Regions from separate parts of the Novosphingobium panipatense genome, predicted to be linked through region 1. Evidence: predicted binding sites of a transcription regulator. Region 1 holds the regulator's gene; each other region holds the start of a gene.
What was found. The regulator LexA, encoded in region 1, represses DNA repair genes until DNA is damaged. The targets are predictions, from matches to a motif close to GTTCCNCNCTTGTTCT.
Positions count from the first base shown of each region.

Region 2: the regulator LexA is predicted to act here: its motif matches at 2,981-2,996, upstream of QOL62_RS02345 (ATP-dependent helicase).
Region 3: the regulator LexA is predicted to act here: its motif matches at 2,801-2,816, upstream of uvrA (excinuclease ABC subunit UvrA).
Region 4: the regulator LexA is predicted to act here: its motif matches at 2,760-2,775, upstream of QOL62_RS05850 (ImuA family protein).

Region 1 covers NZ_FXUI01000007.1:19,309-23,590, forward strand. Annotated here, with positions in the region: gene trpC (indole-3-glycerol phosphate synthase TrpC) at 1-699, shown strand, start outside; gene moaC (cyclic pyranopterin monophosphate synthase MoaC) at 731-1,216, shown strand; gene QOL62_RS12145 (molybdopterin molybdotransferase MoeA) at 1,213-2,433, shown strand; gene lexA (transcriptional repressor LexA) at 2,530-3,222, shown strand; gene QOL62_RS12155 (ComEC/Rec2 family competence protein) at 3,270-4,282, opposite strand, start outside.
Region 2 covers NZ_FXUI01000001.1:495,202-499,483, forward strand. Annotated here, with positions in the region: gene QOL62_RS02340 (aromatic ring-hydroxylating oxygenase subunit alpha) at 1-512, opposite strand, end outside; gene QOL62_RS02345 (ATP-dependent helicase) at 669-2,978, opposite strand; gene QOL62_RS02350 (hypothetical protein) at 3,092-3,730, shown strand; gene rsmD (16S rRNA (guanine(966)-N(2))-methyltransferase RsmD) at 3,758-4,282, opposite strand, start outside.
Region 3 covers NZ_FXUI01000001.1:191,167-195,448, forward strand. Annotated here, with positions in the region: gene QOL62_RS00890 (ABC1 kinase family protein) at 61-1,608, shown strand; gene QOL62_RS00895 (hypothetical protein) at 1,634-1,963, opposite strand; gene QOL62_RS00900 (hypothetical protein) at 2,144-2,569, opposite strand; gene uvrA (excinuclease ABC subunit UvrA) at 2,828-4,282, shown strand, end outside.
Region 4 covers NZ_FXUI01000003.1:124,660-128,941, forward strand. Annotated here, with positions in the region: gene QOL62_RS05840 (error-prone DNA polymerase) at 1-216, opposite strand, end outside; gene QOL62_RS05845 (DUF6504 family protein) at 216-2,024, opposite strand; gene QOL62_RS05850 (ImuA family protein) at 1,942-2,739, opposite strand; gene QOL62_RS05855 (GlsB/YeaQ/YmgE family stress response membrane protein) at 2,892-3,146, opposite strand; gene QOL62_RS05860 (DUF4126 domain-containing protein) at 3,182-3,793, opposite strand; tRNA gene QOL62_RS05865 (tRNA-Gly) at 3,938-4,011, opposite strand; gene QOL62_RS05870 (enoyl-CoA hydratase-related protein) at 4,159-4,282, opposite strand, start outside.

The sequences.
Region 1 (4,282 bases):
GCGACACAGGAAAGTGCACCCCGCGGGTTCGAGGCTGCATTGCGGTCCAGGGCGGCTAATGGCTTCGCGCTCATCGCGGAAATCAAGAAAGCTTCGCCCTCTAAGGGGCTGATCCGGCCTGATTTTCGCCCTGCGGAGCACGCTGTAGCTTACGAAAGAGGCGGCGCCGCGTGCTTGTCTGTCCTCACGGACGCACCCTATTTCCAAGGTCATGAAGATTATCTGATGGACGCGCGCGCCGCATGCAGGCTGCCGGTCATCCGCAAGGACTTCATGGTGGACACCTGGCAGGTCGCCGAAGCGCGCGCTATGGGGGCCGACGCTATCCTGATCATTGTCGCCGCACTCGACGATGTTCTCATGGCTGAAATCGAAGCTGCCGCGCTGGAGCGTGGCATGGACTGCCTGGTGGAAGTTCATGACGAAGCCGAGATGGACCGTGCGAGCCGCCTGAAGTCACGGCTCATCGGCGTCAACAATCGCGACCTCAAGCGGTTCGTCACAGATCTTGGCACGACGGAACGCCTGGCTCCTCTTGCCCCGGACGGTACTTTGCTTGTCAGTGAGAGCGGCATCAACAGTCATGCGGACCTGCAACGCCTCTCGCGGTGCGGCGCGCGCACCTTCCTGGTGGGAGAAAGCCTCATGCGCCAGCCTGATGTGGAGCTTGCCACACGCGCACTCCTGACGGGAATCTGACCATTCTTCCTCACGCCATTCGGAGCCGGATATGACGAAATCTCTGACGCACATCGATGCTGAGGGGACCGCCCGGATGGTCGATGTCGGCGCCAAACCTTCCACGCAACGGACCGCCGTGGCAGCGGGGCAGATCGCGATGAGCACGGCTGCACTGGCGGCCATACAGGCGGGTGACGCCCCCAAGGGCGACGTTCTGGGCACCGCACGAATTGCCGGCATCATGGCAGCGAAGCGCACGGCTGAGCTGATCCCGATGTGTCATCCGTTGATGCTGGACGCCGTCAACTTAGACTTCCGATTCGACGACCGTGCCATCCACGTCAGAGCCACGGCGAGTCTCACCGGCCCGACCGGTGTAGAAATGGAAGCCATGACAGCAGCTTCTGTGGCGCTTTTGACAATCTATGACATGGCGAAAGCCTTAGACAAGGGGATGGTCATCGGCGAGGTACGCGTTGTGGAGAAGACGGGGGGGAAATCAGGCCATTGGATTGCGGAAGGCTACAGCGCGTGACGTCGCCGGGGCTGCTCTCTCTTGAAGAAGCGCAGAGCCGGCTTCTGCGCCTCGTCACACCTTTGGCGACCGAACGTGTCGATGTTGAAGGCTCCCTCGGCCGCTATCTGGCCGGAGCCCTCCAGGCACGGCGAACGCAGCCTGCCGCTGATTTATCCGCCATGGACGGGTACGCGGTGAGGCCGGACGACATGGCCGGGCCCTGGCGCGTGGTGGGCGAAAGTGCTGCAGGTCACCCCTACCCGCGAAACTTCGAACGGGGCGAAGCGGTGCGAATCTCAACCGGTGCCCTTCTTCCCGCGGGCTCAGGCGCCGTGATCCTTCAGGAAGATCTCGCGCGCGATGGTGAAGTCATCGCTCTCGCGGGAACGCCGCCGGAGCCGCCGCACAAGCACGTCCGGCGCTGCGGCATGGATTTCAAAGCAGGCGAAGAGATACTGGCGTCGGGAATCCGGATCGGCCCTGCGCAAGCCGCTTTGGCGATGGCGGCCGGTCACAAGCATCTGGCCGTCCACCGTCTTCCCCGCATTGCCATTGTCGACAGCGGTGACGAACTGGCAGCTGATCCGGAATGCTGTGAAGCGCACCAGATCCCCGCAACTAACGGCACGATGCTGGCAGCTCTCGCCGCGCCGCTCGCAAGCGAGATCTTGCGGCTAGGACCAGTTGCCGACACCGTGGAAGATCTCACTGCCGCTCTCGACCGCGCGGCCGGGTGCGACATCATCGTCACGACGGGCGGGGCATCCGTTGGAGATCACGACTTGATACGCCCGGCGCTGGAAAGCTGGGGAGCGGACATCGCTTTCTGGCGGGTCGCCATCAAGCCCGGCAAGCCCATCCTCGTCGCCACGCGTAAGCAGAATGGGCGAGTACAGGTCATACTCGGTCTGCCCGGCAACCCGGTGTCCAGCTACGTCACCGCCTACATGTTTCTCCTGCCGCTTCTCCGGGCAGCAGCGGGTGCGGCCCGGGTGCTGCCCATCCGCTGCAAGGCCAGGATCGCGGCACCGCTTCGCCAGAACGGTCACCGCCGCGAATTCCTGCGCGGCACATGGGATGGTGAATTCGTCTGCCCGAATCCCCTTCAGGACAGCGGAGCACTCTCCTCTCTTGCCGCCAGCAACGCCCTGATCGACCGACTGCCTCTTGCCGAGGCCGCTGTACCGGGGGACGACGTCCATGTCTTCCTGCTGGAGGGTGCCGGTTCGATGTGAAAACGGGTGCAATTCGTTGCTTGCTTGTTCTCCGAATGTTCACTAGGAGAACAGAAGATCGATTTCCCGTTCGCACCCGACGAAAAGGCAGCGACCATGTTGACGCGCAAGCAGCACGAACTGCTCCGGTTCATTCAGACCCGGCTCGACGAAAGCGGCATTTCTCCCAGCTTTGAGGAGATGAAGGAGGCGCTGGATCTCAAGTCGAAGTCCGGGGTGCACCGGCTCATCTCCGCGCTTGAGGAGCGTGGCTTCATTCGACGCCTGCCCAACAGGGCCCGCGCTCTCGAGGTCCTGCGTCAGCCGGATGACGCGAGCCTTCGCGCTACGCGCCCCGCCATGGCGGCGAACAGCAATGACCAGTCAGCGCCGGCCACCAGTCGTCCCGCCGCGCAACCCGCCAATGACGTCATCGAAATCCCTCTGCACGGCCGGATCGCCGCTGGCGTTCCCATCGAGGCGCTGGAAGGGCAGTCGACCTTGCCGGTACCTGCAGCGCTGCTGGGCACCGGGGAACATTATGCGCTTGAGGTTTCAGGCGATTCGATGATCGAAGCTGGCATACTGGACGGCGACTTTGCGCTGGTGAAGCGCACCAGCTCCGCCCGGGACGGTGAAATTGTGGTCGCGCTGGTCCGCGGCGAAGAAGCGACGCTCAAGTACCTTCGTCGCGAAGCCGGCATGGTTCGGCTGGACCCTGCGAATGCCGCTTATGAACCGCAGATCTACGGACCGGACGAGGTTGAGGTCCAAGGCAAGCTGGCAGGTTTGCTCCGCCGTTATCACTGAACAAAACCTCGTTCGATGACGGACGTTGAGGAACAGGATGCGGCGACTTAAGGCCGCCGCGGCCTGTCCAAGGCGTCGGGACGCCTTACCCACCACCCATGTTCTCCCTGGGTTTGAGCGACGGTGTCGATCCTCTGCTCACCCAGGTGGATAGCAAGTCCTCCGCTTTGTTTCAGACTGCGGCGGTCGGCTTTAAACCACCGGGGGCGGCAACTCCTGGGCAGCCAGCGATCCGCTATGACGATATCGCTGCGCTCACATGCGGCGGCAAGCGCGCGCTCGGGGACGGTATCGCGTCCGCGTGACAAGAGCAGTCGCCAGTTCCTGCCCTCACGTACGATGGTGAAGGTGCAGAAGTCCTGGTTGCAACGGGCATTCGGCCAGCGAGCCAGAGAAAGAGGTTCCGCTTCCATGCCGGTAAATTCCATCAGGTTGTCGCGCACGAAGCCGCCGTCGCTGTTCCTGAGGAGGAACAACCGCTGCCCGCCCTCCTCCACCACGCCGACCTGTCGGCCGTCGCCCGGCACGAGAATGTCTGCAGACGGTGACATGGCCAACAGGAAGGCTCCGCCTAGCGCCGGGGGCAGGCCAAGCCAGCGCACACGACCGCTCCATAAGCCGAGCCACAGTCCGCCGAGGATGAAGACGAGGAATGCGCCGTTGCCGGTCGCAGGCAGCAGGTTGACGGCTCCTGGCAGCGAAGCGAACGTATGGGCAAGTGCCAGCAGGGCCTCGATGGCGTGGGCGGCCAACCACCAGAGGGGGGTTCCCGCTCCGACGAGATCCAGCAGAAGCGCTCCGGCCAGCAGAGGCATGACAATGAAGGTCGTAAGCGGAATTGCCACCACATTGGCGAGCGCGCCGTATACGCCGGCGCGGTGGAAGTGAAAAAGCCCGATCGGCATCAGCGCCAGATCGATGACGATGCCGGTCACAAGCAGCAAGACCAGGCTGCGCAGAGCGCGGATGATCAACGCCTCGTCTCGTGGCGCCATGAAGCGGCGAACCGGCGCTGCCCCGCTGATCGCAACCAGGGCGAGGACCGCCCCGAAGCTCATCT
Region 2 (4,282 bases), on a different contig from region 1:
GCATCGTTGTCGTGGTTGATCCAGACGCAGCCGCCATAGACTTCGGCGCGGCAGGGAATGAGGTTGATATCATCCTCATCGATCTGGCGATCGGAGAACAGGTGCTTGCCGTAGACGAGCGTGTTCTCGCCATCCATGTTCCAGCGCCAGCCGTGAAACGGGCAGACAAAGCCGCTCTTCGCGCAATTGCCGTGGGCCGTGGCATGCGAGGAGCCAAGCGGCGAACCGCCCGCAAAGGGGACGCCCCGGTGGCGGCAGGCGTTGTTGAAGGCCTTCACGCCCGTCTTCGTGCGAACGATGATGACGGACTTCCCTACGTTCTCGTACTCTATCCAGTCGCCTATTTCGGGAATCTGCTCTTCCCGGCAGGCCATCTGCCAGACGTGTGGCCACAGATGATCTACTTCCGCCTGATAGAACTCCGCGTCGTAGTACCGCTTTACCGGGATCCTCTCAGGATCGTCGATCGGGAACGGCACCGGCCGCAGACCGCCATCGGCTGATTTGAGCACTTCCAATACCTCTCGCTCTGACTCTGGTTATGTTGAACCAGTGTACAGGGCTACGCTGCAGAGGCAATCCGTGCCAGTTCCGCGCGGGATCGCACGCGCGGTAACTGGGCTTGACCGAGGAGGAAGCGGCGGGCACCGGATCAGGCCCGCCGCCGGTCATGCCGGCTTTACGAAGCTGTCGAGCACGCGCTTGGTCCCGGCCTGTTCGAACGCGATTTCAAGCTTGTTGCCTTCCTGGGCGAGCACCGCGCCATAGCCGAACTTCTCGTGGAAAACGCGATCGCCCACGGCGACGTCGGTGCGCGGCTTGGCGGCGAAGCTGGCGGCGCTGCGGGTGGATTCCGCGACCCGGCGCGGCGTCGCGTCGTACTCGCGGCTGGCGGCGCGTTGCCAGCCCGGCCCCCGGGTGACCGTGCGCGATGGCTGCAGGCGCGCCACGTCCGCGAAGGGATCGGTGTGCTCCGACCACTGCGCGCGCCACAACGAGGCGCCGCCGGTAAGCGTCGTCTCGCTTTCGACATGATCGTCCGGCAGTTCGGCGATGAAGCGCGAGGGGATCGAACTTGTCCACTGGCCGTATATGCGGCGGTTGGCGGCATGGAGAATGGTGCACTTGCGCCGTGCGCGCGTGATCGCCACGTAGGCGAGCCGGCGCTCCTCCTCGAGGCTGGCAAGGCCTCCCTCATCGAGCGCGCGTTGCGAGGGGAACACGCCCTCTTCCCAGCCGGGTAGAAAGACGTTGTCGAATTCCAGTCCCTTCGCGGCGTGCATGGTCATGATCGTGACCTTTTCCTCATCCGCCGCGTTCTCGTTGTCCATGACGAGGCTGACGTGCTCGAGGAAGTCGCCAAGGCTGTCGTATTCCTCCATCGCCCGCGCAAGCTCGACCAGGTTTTCAAGGCGGCCGTTGGCCTCGGCGGTTTTTTCCGCCTGCAGGGCATCGGTGTAGCCGCTTTCGTCCATGACCGTGCGCAGGAGGTCTGCCGGGCCGACCGTCGCCGACAGGTCTCGCCAGCGGGCGAAGTCGCGCATCAGGGAAAGGAAGGTGTTGCGGGCGCGGGCCGGAAGCTCGTCCGTGTCCGCGATTTCGATGGCGGCGTGAGCGAGCGGGATGCCGCGTCGGCGGGCCAGCGTGTGCAAGGCCTCCAGCGCCTTGGCGCCGAGGCCGCGCTTGGGCGCGTTGTAGATCCGTTCGAACGCCAAGTCGTCGGCCGATTGGGCGATGACTCGCAAGTACGCGAGGGCATCGCGGATCTCGGCCCGCTCATAGAAGCGGAAGCCGCCAACGATCCGGTACTTCATACCGATCGAGATGAAGCGGTCTTCGAACTCGCGGGTCTGATATTGCGCGCGCACGAGGATTGCGATCTGATCGAGCGGAGCGCCCTCGCGCTCAAGGCGTTCGATCTCGTCGCCGACGCGGCGCGCCTCCTCCGGCCCATCCCAGACACCGATCACGCGGACCTTGTCTCCGGCGTGACGCTCGGTCCAGAGAGTCTTGCCTAGGCGCTCGCTGTTCTCGTTGATGAGCCCGGAGGCGGCGGCCAGGATCTGCGGCGTAGAACGGTAATTCTGTTCAAGCCGGATGACCTTGGCGCCGGGGAAATCCTTTTCGAAACGCAGGATGTTCGCCACTTCGGCGCCGCGCCAGGAATAGATGGACTGGTCGTCGTCCCCAACGACGCAGATGTTCTGGCGGCCCTGCGCGATCAGACGCAGCCATAGGTACTGCACCTGGTTGGTGTCCTGGTATTCGTCCACCATGACGTACTTGAAGCGCTGTTGATACTGTTCCAGCACATCGCGATTGGTGCGCAGGATGTTCAGCATGTGCAGCAGGAGATCGCCGAAGTCACAGGCGTTCACCGCCCGCAGCCGCTCCTGGTAAAGCTGATAGAACTTCTGCCCTTTACCGTTTGCATAGGCTTCGCTCTCCCCGGCATCGAGATCGCCGGGGTTGAGACCGCGATTCTTCCAGCGATCGATGCAGCCGGCGAGCTGCCGGGCGGGCCAGCGCTTCTCGTCCAAGCCTTCGGCCTGGATCAACTGCTTGAGCAGGCGCAGTTGATCGTCCGTGTCGATGATCGTGTAGTTCGACTGCAGGCCTACCAGCTCAGCATGGCGGCGCAGCATCTTGGCGGCGATGGAGTGGAAGGTGCCGAGCCAGGGCATGCCTTCGACGGCCGGGCCGATCAGGTGTCCCACACGCTCGCGCATTTCGCGCGCGGCCTTGTTCGTGAAGGTGACGCAGAGGATTTCACTGGGCCAGGCGAGGCGGCTGCGGACAAGATGAGCAAGCCGTGCGGTGAGGGCGGCCGTTTTCCCGGTGCCCGCGCCGGCCAGCATCAGCACAGGCCCTTCGGTGGTGAGAACAGCGTCGCGCTGCGGCGCGTTCAAGCCGCTGATGAGCGGATCGTTCTGATCCGCGTCGGAATCGCTAGCAGGAGGGAAGTAAGGATTGTTCACCGTGAACAACTAGGGAACGGAGTGGCTCGGCGCAAGCCCGGTTCGTCGCGCCTCCGGAACGATTGTCGGTGCCTTTCGTCATTGAGGCAGCGTAACGATAACGGAGAGTGAGAATGCGCAAGGTTTTGCTCGCAAGTTGTGGTGCTCTCAGCCTTCTGGCGGCTCCGGCCATGCTTCAGGCGCAGAGCGGGGCAACCCAGCCTCGGCCGATGGACATGCCGGCGAGTCCGCCGGCCAAGCCGTCGCCGCCGATCACGTCCGCCACTACCGGCGCTCCTGCGCCGACGCTGACAACGGAGCAGCGGGGCCTCTACGACGCGTGGACGCCCGATCAACGCAGGGATTACGAAAGCTGGCCTAACGATTACAAGGTCTACTACTGGACGCTCAATGCCGAACAGCAGAAAGGCTACTGGGCGCTGACGCCAGACCAGCGCGGGCAGATCTACCAAATGACACCCGAGCAGCGGCAAACCGCCTGGAATTCGGTTGTCCAGCAGCTGCGCGGCGAAACGCCCACAACCCCGCCGGGACAAGCGAACCCGCCGGGACAGGGCATGCCGACGACAGGTGTGCCCGATCCCCGGGCCGCCGGCCAGGCGGCGCCTCCTGCGATGCCGGCGGACCCATCGTACCAGGGCGGCCCCTACAAAGGTGCGCTGACCCCGCCGCCCGCGACCGCCATGGACAAGGAATATCCACGCTGCACGAAAACCGTCACGGACAACTGCCGTAATCCCGGCGGCAAGTAAGCGGTCGAGCCAGCCGGGCCAGCCGGGTCAGGCGACGCGGCGAAGCAGGTGCAGCCGCGCCTTGCCGACATCGCGTGTGGCATCCGCCTCGAAGCCGCGCAGGGAGACGCTTTCTCCCTTCGCGGTTTCCAGGCTGACCCAGGTGCTCTCGCCGATCCAGCCCAGCCGGGCGAGCTTGTCTATGGCGACGCTTCCCGCCCCGGTGTCGTAGGGCGGGTCCAGAAGCACGAGGTCCAGAGGCTCCTTCGCCGGCCCGAGCGAAAGCACGGACGACGCGCGCACATCACTGCGCGCCTGTGCCTGCAGGTTGGAGATGTTGCGGCGGATTGCACGAATCGCCCCGGCGTCCTGATCCACGAAGAGGCAATGCGCGGCACCGCGCGAAAGCGCCTCGAGGCCGAGTGCTCCGGATCCGGCGAAGAGATCCGCCACCTTGAGCCCGTCGAAGTCGCCAAGGCGGCTCACCAGCATCGAGAAGAGCGTCTCACGCGTGCGATCGGCCGTCGGGCGGGTGGTGTCACCCTCCGGCGCGGCCAGCTTGCGTCCGCGCCA
Region 3 (4,282 bases), on a different contig from region 1:
CGGAACCCGCATCGCGTGCAGCCGGTTCTGCCCTACCGGACCTGCAAGTACGGAGCCACGATGCCCACTATCCTCGAGACCATGACGGTTGCCGCGCGCGATCGGGCGCGCATGGCGGAAGTCAGCACCATCATCGGGCGCTTCGGTCTGGATTCGCTTCTCGCGCGGCTGGGGCTTGGCGGCGAGGCGCGCGAGGATGCCGATCTCCCCACCCGCACCCGCCGGGCCCTTGAAGCGCTGGGGCCGACATACGTGAAGCTCGGCCAGATCCTTGCCACCCGGCGCGATCTGCTGACGGATGAGTGGATCACTGCCTTCGAGCACCTGCAGAGCAACGCGCCCCGTCTGCCGTTCGACCAGCTGCGACCGGTCGTGGAAGCCGCGCTGGGCGAGCCGCCGGAAGCGGCCTTCGCTCGCTTCGACGTCGAACCCTTGGCTGCGGCCTCCATCGCGCAGGTCCACCGGGCAATCCTGCACGACGGCACGGAGGTTGTAGTGAAGATCCGCCGCCCCGGTATTCGCAAGGCGATGGAAGCGGACCTTCGGCTGCTGCGCCATCTCGCGGTGCTCGTGGAGGAACGCAGCGCAATGGCGCGGCGTATGATGCCGTCTGCCATGATCGAGCAGTTGGGACGCGAGATCCTCGACGAACTGAACTTCACGAATGAAGGCCGCAACGCCGACATGCTGCGCGCCGACCTTGCCACCATGCCGGAAGCGGTGGTGCCGCGCATTCATTGGCAGCACACCAGCGACGCGGTTCTGGTGATGGATTACATCGTCGGCGTACCCCCACGCGATCCGGTCGCGTTGCGCGACAGGGGCATCGATCCTTCGGTCATCGCCGATATCGGTGCGCGCATGGTGCTGGAAATGGTACTGGTCAACGGGCGCTTCCATGCCGATCCTCACCCCGGCAACATGCTGTGCCTGCCGCCCGGCCAGCGTGGGACGGGAGAATCCGCCGGGGCAGGCGCGGGCGAACGGCTGGCGCTGCTGGACCTCGGTTCGGTCGGGTTCGTCAGCCCGCGTCGCCAGCATGAGTTCCTCACTTTCATCCTCTCGCTGCGCAACAACGACCCTGCTGGCGTGGCGGACATGCTGGCGCTCTGGTCCCAGGCCGGGGAAGTCCCGCGCGAGCGGTTGCTGACGGCGTCGGAGCGCCTCGTCGCGCGGCACGGCAGCGGCGCTCTGGTGCTGAACGCGATGGTGGCGGATTTCTTCCCGTTGCTGCGCAAGGAAGGCCTGATCCTCCCGCCCGATCTCGTGCTCATCTTCAAGGCCATGGTGACGATGGACGGCGTCCTGTCCGCCATCGCGCCTGACTTCGACCTCTCCAAGGCGCTGACGGCGCTGCGTGGCCGGCTCGTCTCCGCACGGCTGACACGGCTGGCCGAGCCGGAGCGCCTGGAGGCGCTGTTCCTCGAAGTGTCGCGGCTGTCAGCCGATGCACCGCGGCTCATGCGGGCCGCCACCGCGCGGCTGGAACAGCGTGATCCGCCGACACAGAGCGAAGGGACGGCGCGTGCCATCCGTCATGCGGGGACGTTCGTAGGGGCTGCCATCGTGCTGCACGCGGTCGCGTCGCTGCTCGTGGCTTTGATGTAGAGAGCTTGCCGGCGGCGGGCCGCGCTTAACGGGCGCAGCGGTTGTAGTTACCGGCGTTGCAGGCGGCGACGTCCTTGCGCCAGGCGCGCATGTCGCGCTCGTACTGGCGGCGCTGCGCCGCATAGTCCGCCTGGCCCTCCTCGTACGCGCGCCTGTCCCGTGCGTAGCGGCTGCCGCTATCCCGGGCCGCCTCGTGATCGCGCCACGCTTGCGCATAGCCGGCATCGCGACGGCGCACGTAATCCAGTTGCTCCCGGTTGAGGCGGCGGATCGTGGCGGCGTCCTTGGCGATCGCTTCCGGGGTCATCGCCGCATCGCGGGGATCATCCGCGAACAGCGGCGCCGGAATACTCATGCACGTGACAAGGGCCAGAGCCAGAACCGAACGCGCAACCCGCATGAACCGCCACCCTCATCAACCTGACGAGTTGCGTTTGCCTCTTTGGGGTGGCGGTTGCAAAGCGGATGCGACGAGCGGTTCATCGCAGAAGCAGGCGGGCCTCGCGATTCGAGGCCCGGAGCCGGGCGACGGGCCTCAGCGGGTGGTGCCGGGTACGGCGGGTTCGGGGGGGCACTTTACCGCATCGCCGTCCCAGCAGGCCTTGGTGCGCACCTCCCACTGGTCGCGGCTGGCGCGGTAGGCTCCGACTGCCTCATCGTGCGCGTGCAGCGTGTTCGCGTAAGCCTGTGTGTCGCGGCGGATCTTCATCTCGTTAAGGGCAAGCGCGGCTTCGTGCTGCGCCTCGCTTGCGGAATTTGCTGCGACCTGCCGCTGTGCCGCTTCGGCCTGCTGCGCGTTCAGGATACGCCGTTTCTCTTCGGGGTTGCCCGGTTCGGGCCGGCTTGATGCGGGTGCGTCTACCGTCTGAGCGGTTGTTCGCGCGGTCGGCTCCTGCGCCGTGGCGGGCACGGTCAGGGCGAGGGCTGCAAGAGTGGCAGCGAGGCTGGGGATCGGGCGCATGGCTTTCTCCTGTGTCGTTGGCCAAGGGTTCGTAGCGGGACGAACGCCCGGGAGCCGGCCGGTATCCGCTGGGCAACCGCTTCACCCTCTCAGCCGTTGCTGACGAACGACGAGGCGCCGCGTGCCCCCCGCAATACCGCCGCCGCCAAATTTCCATTTCCCCGCCGTCCCTTGCCTTGACCTGCGTAGATCCCATCTAAGCGAAAACCCGCGAAGCGCCCTTGATGGCCGCGAACAAATCTGGAACACAGCCTTCCCATGAGTCTCTCCCACATCACGGTGCGCGGTGCGCGCGAGCATAACCTCAAGGGCTTCGACATCGCGCTCCCGCGTGAGAAGCTGATCGTCATCACCGGGCTTTCGGGTTCGGGCAAGTCCAGCCTCGCCTTCGACACGATCTACGCCGAAGGGCAGCGCCGCTACGTGGAATCCTTGAGCGCCTATGCGCGCCAGTTCCTCGAGATGATGCAGAAGCCCGATGTCGAGCATATCGACGGCCTCTCGCCCGCGATCTCGATCGAGCAGAAGACGACGAGCCGCAACCCGCGCTCCACCGTCGCCACCGTGACCGAGATCTGGGATTACATGCGCCTGCTCTGGGCGCGCGTGGGCGTGCCCTATTCCCCGGCCACAGGCCTCCCGATCGAGGCGCAGACGGTGTCGAACATGGTCGACCGGGTGATGGCCCTGCCGGAAGGCACGCGCCTCTACCTGCTCGCCCCCGTGGTGCGCGGCCGCAAGGGGGAATATCGCAAGGAACTGGCCGAGTGGCAGAAGGCGGGCTACACCCGCGTGCGCATCGACGGCGAGTTCTACGCGATCGAGGATGCCCCCGCGCTCGACAAGAAGTTCAAGCACGACATCGAGGTCGTGGTGGATCGCATCGCGGTGAAAGACGGTATCCAGACCCGCCTGGCCGACAGCTTCGAGCAGGCGCTCAAGCTGGCGGACGGCTTGGCCTACGTCGACCTGGCCGATGGCATCGTGCCGGGCCGGGAAGAAGGCGGGGAGGGCACCAACCTCAAGGGCGCGGGCCTGCCCGCCAACCGCATCGTCTTCTCCGAGAAGTTCGCCTGCCCTGTCAGCGGCTTCACCATCGAAGAGATCGAGCCGCGCCTGTTCTCGTTCAACGCGCCGCAAGGCGCCTGTCCGGCCTGCGACGGCCTTGGCGAGAAGCTGCTGTTCGATCCCCAGTTGGTCGTTCCCAACGAGCATCTGACGCTCAAGCAGGGGGCGGTCGTCCCCTGGGCCAAGTCCAACCCGCCCAGCCCCTACTATATGCAGGTGCTCTCCAGCCTTGCCGCACACTTCGGCTTCGCGCTGACGACGCCGTGGGACGAACTGCCCGGCGAGGTCAAGCTGGTGATCCTCTACGGCACCGGCGGCAAGGCGGTGCCGCTCACCTTCAAGGACGGGCGCAAGGAATACACCGTCAACAAGCCGTTCGAAGGCGTAATCGGCAATCTCAACCGCCGCATGATCCAGACCGACAGCGCCTTCATGCGCGAGGAACTGGCCAAGTACCAGACCGCGCAGCCGTGCGAGACCTGCCACGGCAAGCGCCTCAAGCCGGAGGCGCTTTCGGTCAAGGTGGCGGGCAGCGACATCGCGGACGCCGCGCGCCTCTCCGTGGCGGACGCCTTCGCGTGGTTCGGCGGGCTGGAAGACAGGCTCACCAACCAGCAGCGACAGATCGCGCACGCCATCCTCAAG
Region 4 (4,282 bases), on a different contig from region 1:
ATCGGTCAGGTTGACCCGGGATCCCGGGATCATGCGGACGCCGGTGGTCTTCTGGCCATCCCACCCACGCACCACCCCGGCCACCGTGCTCCAGTCGGCCAGCCCCATGGCGGTGTGACCGAGGTTCGCGGCGGCGGCGAACAGCTCCTCGGGCGAGGAAGCGCCGCGCAGGAAAGAGAAGTGGCTGGTTACCTGAAGCTCGACGTAGGTCGCCATCACCCGAACATCCCGTGCATGTACCAGGTGAGATCGCCCGTCAGCGCGTCGACGCCGTCCCCCCGCCGGAACAGCCAGAAGCGCATGCCGTCTTGCGTTTCGACACGGAAATAGTCCCGCACCGCCCACATCTCGCGGCCGTTGCGCCACCATTCGCCATGGATGCGTTCAGGCCCGTCGCCAGCGACTACGCGATAGTCCTGGCGGCGCCAGGTGAACCGGCGCGGGGGGTGGTCCGGCATCAGGGCCACCACCCCGGACAAGGCTTCGGGGCGCTGCAGCAGGCGGACGGGGCGTTTCCATTCCGGCCAGCCTTTCGGGGAAGCGAGAGGGGAAACGCGGCGCATCGCCCGTTCCGGCACGTCGCTTTCGCGCGAGGACATCCGGAACAGGGCGGAAGGGCCGGCACGCATGGCAAGCTGATCGATCAGCGGAGCCAAATCATGCGCCGCCCCGGAACTCTCGACCAGCGTGCCGGCGGCCTGCGCGGTCAGCGGCTCGTGATGCGGCACCAGCAGGTGCATGGCCTCGATCCCCAAGCCGGGATCGAGTTGCGCCATCTTCAGGCCGAACATGCGTTTCAGGTGCGCCTTGTCCCGGGTCGCCCGCGAAGCACCGATGATCAGGCGCTGCACTTCGCCATCGATCCGGTCCGCCATCAGCACCACGGTCCGTGCGCCCAGCGCCCGGCGCTGCAGGACGGTTGCGAGGTCATCGACCAGATCGGCAATGACCTGCGCGATGCTCTCGGGCGTGCCGATTGGTTCAAGAAACTGGCGCGTGACCCGGGGCGCCTCCACGGGAAGGACCGGCGTGATCGGCTCCGCCACGCTTCCGCGCGCCTGGTCGAGCCGCTCCACCGTGCGAAGACCGAGCCTGCGCGCCAGCGGGCCTCGAGGCATAGGGTAGAGGTCTGCTATCCGTTCCAGCCCGAACCGGGCGGCGGCGGTCAGGGCTTCGGGTTGCAACCGCAGGGCGGCAAGCGGAAGGTCAGCCATCGCCTCGGCCTCCTTTCCGGAAGGCAGCAGGGTCATGGCCGCGCTGCCGAAGCGCGCCAGAGCGTGTGCCGCCCCCGGCGTACCCGCGACGGCAATCCGCACGGTAAGCCCCAGACGGTTCATGAAGGCGGTGAGCCTGCGGCAGAAGCGCTCCTCGCCTCCGAACAGATGAGTCGTCCCGGTGAGGTCGAGCCACAGCCCGTCCGCCCCCGACACGCTTGCCGTGGGCGTCCATTGCCGTGCCGCATGAAGGGCCAGCCGGTCGAGCAGGGCGCGATCGGCTGCGGGCTCGGCCTCGCGAACGTCCAGATCGGCAATCAGCGCCCGCGCGTGCGCTGCCGTCATGCCGGGATAGAGCCCGAGTTCGAGAGCAAGCGGACAGGCGGAACTGATCACCTCGCGCTGCCCCTCCCGCAGGATCAGGACCATGGGGCGGCCCCAGGCCAGGCCGGGACCGGGCGCCGGGGCTGTCATGGCAGCGGCTTCATCCCGATGCCTTGCCTTGAAGGGGTGCCCCGCCGGTTCGCTGCGCCGTCCCATCTCGCGCATCGTCGGACGCTGATGCGCCGGTAATCGGTCGAGGTCCGACTGAGAAGGGCGACGCCCGGATGCGTCGTCGCGTGCCCAGCGTGCCCCCGGACGCCAGCCGCCGCCCCGCGGCACGGAGCAGGCGCCCGGATCGTCGTCGATGGGGTCGGCGAGGCGGGGCCTTGCCGGCGCGGAGCCTTCAAGCGGCGTGGCTGGCCGCTCTTTCCTGCGCAGCCGCTCGATCGGCAGCTGAGGCAGGAAGAGCGAGGCGACCCTCGGCATCGCACGCCTCCAGTTCGAGAGTGAAAGGATTGCCGTTCCGCTGGCGGACCAATTCCACCTGCCAGCGAGCCCTGCCAACTCCCGGCCAGGGCAGGCGTTCGGACGCGAGGCACCCGATGCGCCAGCGTGTCATGGCAGAGGAGGGCGTGCGCAGCGGACATCCCTCGCGAGAGCGGTGCCGGCGATAGAGCAGCATCGGCGTCTGGCCATCGGAGGCGGCCAGTTGAAGGCGGCGCGTGGCCGTCATGTCTGCAGCCTTCACTTCCGCCACGACACAGGCCAGCGAACCGTCTCGCAAGGCATCTTCCGCCATGGCGAGAACTTCGGCGTCCTTGCGCCCCTGGCCGTAAAGGACTTTCCCCGGGTTCAGCCCGACTTGCTCCAGCCCCGGGGCATAAAGGTCAAAGGCGGTGACAGCCCACAGCATCGTCGAGTTCGGATGTGTGGCGAACCGACCCGCGACACCCGCAAGGAACAGCGTTGCGGCGGCGTCGTCGTTCAGGCTTGCGGTGGCGGCGGCAACTTCATGCAGGCCGCTGGAATCAAGCCCCGCGTCGGCCAGCTGGCCGTCGATCTCCGGCAGGTCGAAGGGAAGCGCCGGACAGTTGGCCGGACGGACGCTTGCAAGCTCCTGGCGCAGTGTGGCCAGCGTTTCTGCGCAGGACGGAGGCGCAGATGCGCGTCTGGTCGAGGGGGTGGGGGGTAGGGCAGGCATGGATCAGCATCGACTCGGTTGTTCCCTATATGTTCTACCGAGTCAGCCATTCCGTCAAGCAAGTCTCCGGCGTTGAGTGGGGGATAGAATCGCAACGGAACGCTGCGGGGCACCCCTGAGGAATGCCCCGTGCTCGTTTCCGGTGCCGGTATTCAGGCGGCGCGCCCCCTCATCATGCGATAGATCCACAAGAGGATGATGGCGCCCACGGTCGCCAGCAGGATGTTGATGATGTTCCCGCCACCAAGGCCAAGCAGGCTGCCGAGGAAACCGCCCAGAAGACCCCCGGCGATACCGATCAGGATGGTGACGATGATCCCGCCCGGGTCACGGCCGGGCATGATCCACTTGGCCAAGATACCGGCGATCAGGCCGACGATGATCCAACCAAGGATTCCGTATTCCATATCTTCTCTCCTGCTAACGAACCTTGTCTTACGCGCTAGGAAACACCTCCATTCGCAGGTGGCTCCATGTGGAAGCGATTTGTGGCAGCCCGCGCCGGTCGCATCCGTCTCAGAAGGCGGCGCAGAACGAGGAGAACGGCCACAGCCGTGACTGTCAGGAAGACGGCGATGATGGTGGCGACTACAGGATTGGCGAAGGCCAGCACCAGCATCGTGCCCGTGACCGTATCTTCGGTGAGCGACACGGCGACATTGCTGACAGGTTCGGGGCTGGTGTTGACCACCGCCCGGGTTCCCGCCTTCGCCCCGTGGGCCAACAAGGCTGCGCTGCCGCCAGGCAGAAGGCCGACGATCTGCCAGGCGGGATCGGCGGGGTCGACGATGGTCAGGGCCAGCAGCGCGCCGCCCACAGGACGTATGAAGGTATGCACGCCATCCCAGACAGAATCGACCCACGCGATCTTGTCCGCCAGGAACTCCGCCGCCAATCCCAGCCCGGAGGCGCCAAGAACCCAGGGACTTGCGAGAACAGCCAATCCGCCGAGATGCTCGGGCATGGCGATCCAGCCCGCCTTCATCGCCAATCCCGTGGCAAAAACACAAAGGTACAGTCGCCACCCGGACAACAAGCTGACACTGCTTGCCAAGCCAATGAGCGAAAGCGCGTCTATAGCGGCCTCCCTGTACGGACAGGGATCATAGCTGGTCCGGATTCGCTTGACCAGAACTTTGCCCGCCGCCTGCAGCGTCGGTCACTCCGGATTTTTGTCCGTGATCTCGATCGGGAAATCTGGAGCGGGTGAAGGGAATCGAACCCTCGTCGTAAGCTTGGGAAGCTTCTGCTCTACCATTGAGCTACACCCGCGTCCGTTGACCTGCGTCATCTCAGGCGCGCCGTTCAGTGGCATGACCACTAAGGCGCAGGCCTAGTGCCACGGCGAGGGCGGGGCCGTCAACTTACCTTTTAACTCCATGCCACCTGCCCCCCGTGCCTTACCGTAGCGTGAGGCGCTCAGCCCGGCTCGGCCCAGACCGGCGTCCGCTTCTCGAAGAGCGCCTTGCCGCCTTCGCGGGCATCCGGGCCCGTGAGCATCTGCCGCACTTCGGGAAGAGCGAACATCTCGCGGTTCGACACT